DNA from 2 places in the Mycobacterium sp. IDUB_19 genome. Region 2 is predicted to be linked to the other one. Evidence: predicted binding sites of a transcription regulator. Region 2 holds the regulator's gene; the other holds the start of a gene.
What was found. Region 2 encodes LexA, which represses DNA repair genes until DNA is damaged. Its sites were predicted from a motif close to CGAACANNTGTTCG; they were not measured.

Region 1: ruvC (crossover junction endodeoxyribonuclease RuvC) is a predicted target of LexA. The motif match lies at 1,313-1,326, and genes of this name have one in related genera.

Annotation. Positions count from the first base shown of each region.
Region 1 covers NZ_JBVAXR010000004.1:195,133-198,337, reverse strand. Annotated here, with positions in the region: gene ACZY0B_RS05965 (DUF4247 domain-containing protein) at 1-46, opposite strand, end outside; gene ACZY0B_RS05960 (DUF2617 family protein) at 43-546, opposite strand; gene ACZY0B_RS05955 (DUF4178 domain-containing protein) at 556-1,164, opposite strand; gene ruvC (crossover junction endodeoxyribonuclease RuvC) at 1,366-1,947, shown strand; gene ruvA (Holliday junction branch migration protein RuvA) at 1,944-2,558, shown strand; gene ruvB (Holliday junction branch migration DNA helicase RuvB) at 2,555-3,205, shown strand, end outside.
Region 2 covers NZ_JBVAXR010000003.1:195,929-199,133, reverse strand. Annotated here, with positions in the region: gene nrdR (transcriptional regulator NrdR) at 1-315, opposite strand, end outside; gene ACZY0B_RS04705 (LysM peptidoglycan-binding domain-containing protein) at 473-967, opposite strand; gene lexA (transcriptional repressor LexA) at 1,282-1,983, shown strand; gene ACZY0B_RS04695 (LGFP repeat-containing protein) at 2,002-3,205, opposite strand, start outside.

The DNA of each region.
Region 1 (3,205 bases), on a different contig from region 2:
CCGCGGCCAGGCCGCCGGCAAGCCAGAACAGGTGTTTGCGGCTCACGGACGCCACCGGCTCGCCGTGTGGACTACCGTCCCGCCGGACGCCGCCGGGTACAGGTGCCACGTCTGCCAGCGCCAGCCGGTGCCGTCGGGTTCGGCGGCCAACACGGTCAGTGCGGCGTCATCGCCGGGGAATGTGCCGCCAAGCCAACCGGTTTCGGCTCGGCACCGCTCGCGCAGGTCGCGGGCCAGTCGGCGAAACGCCGCCTCGTCGTGGGTGTCGGTGTGCGATTCCAGCGAGTAACCCGAGGCTTCGGCGTGCTCGGGCAGCATGCCGGTGTCGCTGCCCGCGGTGCAGGACACCCGCTCGGAGAACCTGCTGTCGGCGTGCTCGATCGTGACGAGATGTGAGGCGCCGAGCACCCCGAGCCGCAGCGCGCTGCCGTCGGGATGGCGGAGCAAATGGCTGGCCAGCAGCGGCGGCGCGGGCGCGTTGAGCGCGAGCCGCAGCCTGCTTCCGGACACGTCGGCCGGAGCTACGGCGAGTTGATACAGCGGCACCGCGCGGTCCTACGCGGACGCCGGCGGCGCCGGGTAGACGGTGAGCTCGCCCGGCAGCACCGGCTTGCCCGTCGAGATCTCCCAGGGCGTGCCGGGTGCCCAGCGCTCGAAGGAGAGCAACACGGATTCGTCGGCATTTGCGCAGTCGACGAACTCCATCTCGCCGCCGGCCGGCAGGCCCGTCGTGCCTTCGGTGGTGTACGAGGCCCGACCGCGCTCCGACTCGTGAAACGCCGTTCCGTCGACCACATACTGGTCGCCGGGCTGCAACGTGAGGTCCTTGCGAGTCACCCACATGACCAGCTCGAGGCGCCCGTCGTCCTCCTCGACGGCGAACCAGGTCGGCTGGTCGCCGCCTTCCAGCAGGTGCTCCCACCACACGAACGGTCCCTCGCGATACGTGACCGATCCGCGGACCACGTAGTCGACACCGCCATAGCTGACGATGGCGCCCGGGCCCAGTTGCCGCGGTCCGAACTGCGGCATCGCGTCCGAGGACAGCGGATCGGGCCGCCTGCCCGGCCTAGCCCCGGCCTTGGGGCGCCGCCAGGCCACGACAAGCACCACGATGGACGCGATGAACAGCACCGCGGCCAGCACCACCAGCACTGTTCCCACGCAAACCCTCCCGTCGCCGCAACGGTCGGAGCGAACGTTGGCTTAAGTTAACAGCTTTTGCCGGTCCGGAGCCCTAAAGTGCCCGACCAAAATCCGGCGGGGCGCCGCGTGTCCTGTCCGTAGCGGTCACGCCCGACCGCTACGCTATCGAACAGCTGTTCGGGCCACAGTATTTTCAAGAAGTGGAAGTTGGAGCATGCTATGCGCGTGATGGGCGTCGACCCCGGACTGACCCGATGTGGGCTTTCGGTGGTCGAAGGCGGACGCGGCCGAAACATCGTCGCGCTGGATGTCGATGTGGTCCGTACCCCGTCGGATGCCGCGCTGCCCAAACGACTGCTGGCCATCAGCGACGCCGTCGAGCACTGGCTGGACACCCATCATCCGGACGTGATCGCGATTGAACGGGTGTTCGCCCAGCACAATGTGTCGACCGTGATGGGCACCGCGCAGGCCGGTGGCGTGATCGCGCTGGCGGCGGCCAAACGGGATATCGACGTGCACTTCCACACTCCCAGCGAGGTCAAGGCCGCGGTCACCGGCAACGGCACCGCCGACAAGGCTCAGGTCACCGCGATGGTCACCAGAATTCTTGCGCTGCAAGCCAAACCGACCCCGGCTGACGCGGCCGACGCGCTGGCGCTGGCCATCTGCCATTGCTGGAGAGCGCCGATGCTGTCCCGGATGGCGGCGGCCGAGGCGATGGCTGCCCAGCAGCGTCAGGCCTATCGAGCCAAGTTGGCGGCCAAGGCCAAGGCCGCCAAAGCGGGAGCGGGCCGATGATCGCGTCGGTGCGCGGTGAGGTGCTCGAGGTGGCACTCGATCATGTAGTGATCGAAGCCGCCGGCGTCGGCTACCGGGTGAACGCGACCCCGTCGACGTTGGCGACGCTGCGGCAGGGGAGCGAGGCCCGCCTGATCACCGCGCTGATCGTCCGCGAGGATTCGCAGACCCTGTACGGGTTTGTCGATGGCGAGAACCGCGACCTGTTCCTGACGCTGCTGTCGGTGTCGGGCGTTGGGCCGCGGCTGGCGATGGCGACCCTGGCCGTGCACGACGCCGCGGCGCTGCGCCAAGCGCTGGCCGACGGCGACGTCGTCGCGCTGACCCGGGTGCCCGGCATCGGCAAGCGCGGCGCCGAGCGCATGGTGCTGGAGTTGCGCGACAAGATCTATCCGGCCGGTGCGCCCGCGACAGCGCCGGCGGGCCCGGGTGTCAATGGCCACGCGGTGCGGAGCCCGGTGGTCGAGGCACTGGTCGGGTTGGGCTTCGCGGCCAAGCAGGCCGAGGAGGCCACCGACAAGGTGCTGGCGGCCGGCCGCGAAAATGGCGAGCAGGCAACGACTTCCGGCGCACTGCGGGCCGCGCTGTCACTGCTGGGTAAGTCCAAATGAGTGACGAGTATTCCGAAGACTATCCGGATCGCGACCTGTCCCCGGCGCTGACCGTCGGGGAGGGCGACATCGATGTCAGCCTGCGGCCCCGCTCGCTGCGGGAGTTCATCGGCCAGGCCCGGGTCCGCGAACAGCTGCAGCTGGTTCTCGAGGGCGCCAAAAACCGTGGCGGCACACCGGATCACATCCTGCTGTCCGGTCCGCCGGGCCTGGGTAAGACGTCGCTGGCGATGATCATCGCCGCTGAACTCGGGTCCGCGCTGCGGGTGACCTCGGGGCCGGCGCTGGAGCGCGCGGGTGATCTGGCCGCGATGCTGTCCAACCTGGTCGAGCACGATGTGCTGTTCATCGACGAGATTCACCGCATCGCCCGTCCGGCCGAGGAGATGCTCTACCTCGCGATGGAAGACTTCCGGGTCGACGTCGTCGTGGGCAAAGGCCCTGGGGCAACATCGATTCCGTTGGAGGTAGCGCCGTTCACCCTGGTCGGTGCGACCACCCGGTCCGGTGCGTTGACCGGGCCACTGCGTGACCGCTTCGGGTTTACCGCGCACATGGATTTCTACGAGCCGGCCGACTTGGAGCGCGTGCTGGCTCGGTCGGCCGGGATCCTGGGCATCGAGCTGGGTACCGATGCCGGCGCGGAG
Region 2 (3,205 bases):
CACCTCGTGACTGGGAATCTCCGGCGAGCCGGCGGCACGCACGGTGTCTTCCACCTGCTGGGCCAACAGATTCAGCGCGTCCTCGTCCACCTGACGGCCCTGGCACGCGCGGCGCACCCCTTTGACGACCTTTTCGCGACTGAACGGCTCGGTGACTCCGCTGCGCTTGACCACGGCCAGCACCGCGGTTTCTACCGTGGTGAAACGTCGCCCGCACTCCGGGCACGACCGGCGGCGCCGAATGGCTTGGCCTTCATCGGTTTCCCGCGAGTCAATTACCCGGGAATCGGGATGTCGGCAGAACGGACAATGCATGACCGCTCCTTCGCTGTGCCGGCATCTCGCAGAACACTCCGAGCGTACCCGCGCGCTCCCCGCCGGGCTAATGTAGCCGCGACACGTGCGCTGATACCAGCGCGAGAACTGAGCAGCGTTGGCGTAGAGCGGTTTTCGGAACTACGCCGCGGCGCCGTCAGCCGACCGGCGCGATCAGGGTCTGGCCGGCGGCCAGTGACGGCGAGTTCAGGTTGTTGAGTTCGCGGATACGGTCGGCGACCTGGCGGGCCGGCGCTTCGGGCGCCACCCGGTGTGCGACGTCCTGGAGGGATTCGCCCGGCTCGACCTGCACGACGGACAGCCTGTCCGGTACGGGAGCGGCCGCGGCGGCGGAGTCCCCGTTGGCGAGCTGACCGAGATTCGCGACCAGGCCCAGCCAGAGCGTGATGATCCCGGCCATCAGGGCCAGGCCCAACGTCGTCCCCAGCGTGGCCGGACGCCGGCGATGCGGCGCGGCCGACATCGCTACGCCGGTACCGCGGTAGCGCATCGGGGCGCCGACCGGCCGCGACTGCACGGACCGGCGCGCCCGCTGCGCGCGTTGCTGGTCGTAGCGAGGCCGCGCGAGGAACCCATCGCTGGGGCGCCGCACGTTGCTGGTCCGCGGTGAGACTGTGTGCATGAGCGTCATGTGCGTTCCTCCGGTCAACTAATCCTCGCTCGTGTGTTCGACAGTATCGCTCGTGTGTTCGAAATCCGAACATTTGAGCGAAGCGTGTCGCACGAGCAAAACGCTAGACCACGCCACCGACAGGACTGCTGGGTTGCTAGTACCGTCATGTCGCGCGAATACCCGATCTTCTCGAAAGTTACACACTTGTGATTCGCCAGTCCTAGGGACTTTGGGGCCAGTCCTGGGGCCTTTAGGCCCAAGTCCGCCGGATTGCGACACGCTAGTCGAACACATGTTTGATTCGCGGCTTCAAGGGGGCTACATTCAGTGCCATGAGCGACAGCAACAACACCTCAGCCGCCGGCCCCGAAGGCCGGTTGCATTCCGTGGATTCATCGCTTACCCAGCGGCAACGCACCATCCTGAACGTCATCCGGGAATCGGTGACCACCCGCGGATATCCGCCGAGCATCAGGGAGATCGGCGATGCCGTCGGCCTGACATCGACGTCCTCGGTGGCTCACCAATTGCGCACCCTCGAGCGCAAAGGGTTTCTGCGCCGCGACCCCAACCGCCCCCGGGCCGTCGATGTCCGCAGTGCCGACGACATCGCGACGGCCGCTGCGGTCACCGAGGTCGCCGGCTCCGACGCGTTGCCGGAACCCACCTACGTCCCCGTGCTCGGGCGCATCGCGGCCGGTGGACCGATCCTGGCCGAAGAAGCCGTCGAGGACGTCTTCCCGCTCCCCCGCGAGTTGGTCGGCGAGGGCACGCTCTTTCTGCTCAAAGTGGTCGGCGACTCGATGGTCGAAGCCGCGATCTGCGACGGCGACTGGGTCGTGGTGCGGCAGCAAAACGTCGCCGACAACGGCGACATCGTCGCCGCCATGCTCGACGGTGAGGCCACCGTCAAGACGTTCAAGCGCGCGGGTGGTCAGGTGTGGCTGATGCCGCACAACCCGGCGTTCGATCCCATCCCCGGCAATGAGGCGACCGTGCTCGGCAAGGTCGTCACGGTGATCCGCAAGGTCTAGCGCCGCGAGGTCCGGCGTCTAGTCGGCCTTGATGAAGCCGTTGACCAGCGCGGCTTCCTCACTGGACAGGAAGACTTCGGCGAGCGTGTCGTGGTAGAGGTCGCTGTCCGGGGTGTAGTACAGGCCGAAGCGAGCGCTCGCCTTGATCGGATAACCGTCGGGTATCTGATACGGGTCATCCAGCGGCAGGTGGATCGTCGGACGCCCGGCCGGGCTTAGTGCCGCGAGGGCGGCTGTCGGTTCGAAATCAGACTCGTCGTCGGCATCCGCGGCTGCGTGCCGTCCGCCTCTCGGCGCGGCGTCGGCTGCTGCGCCGACCACGGCGGCCAGGCCGGCGGCGGAGGCAGCGCCGGACGCGGAGCCGCCCGCGCCGGCAAGATCCGGCGGCGTGTGCGGCACGGCGACATCGGGATACGCGGACTCCGCCGCGTCGTCGGCATACGCGTCGTCGGCAAAAGCGTCGTCGGCATAGGAGGCGTCGGGGTGGGCGTCCGGCGGGGTGTGCGGCACGGCCATGTCGGGATAGGCCGCCTGGTCATCGTCGACCCCCGGATAGCCGGCCTCCGCATACGCGACGTCTTCCTCGGCGGCGTCTGGGTAGGCGGCTTCCGGGACGCCGGCATCGGTGTATTCAGCGTCCGGATCAGCGCGCTCCGGCACCTCGACAGCGTCCGGGTAGGCGGTTTCGGGAACCTCATCGCCATAGCCGGCCTCGGCGAGATCGTCCGCCGACACCACGGGGATGGAATCGGTGTCGACCGCGTCGGGATCTTGGTCGTCGACCCCTAACTGATCCCACTCCTCCTCGGATACGGTTTCGTCGTCGTACCCGGCCGCGGGTTCGGCGTCTTCGTCCAGGTCGGCCGTTTCGGGCGAATGCGGCCACCTGGCTCGCGGGGCGTTGTCGGCGTCGTGGTGCTCCGGTGCGTGCAGGTCGCCGTAGGACAAGTGCTCGATCGAGGCGTCGGCGTAATCGGGCCCCCAGCGCGGCTCACCCGGGTCGTCGTAACCGCCGACGTCGACGTCGCGATCGAAGTCGTAGGGCGCGGCGACGCGCTCGGCGCGATGCCGGCGCCACCGCAACGCCACAAATACTGCCAGCAACACCAGAACCAGCAGCGGGACCAGGGCGAACAGGTACCACCAGCTCCAGCTGAACCACTTCTTGGCGTGCGGCGGCATTGCCGAACCGCTCGGCTGGTTCTGTCCCGACACCTGCAAG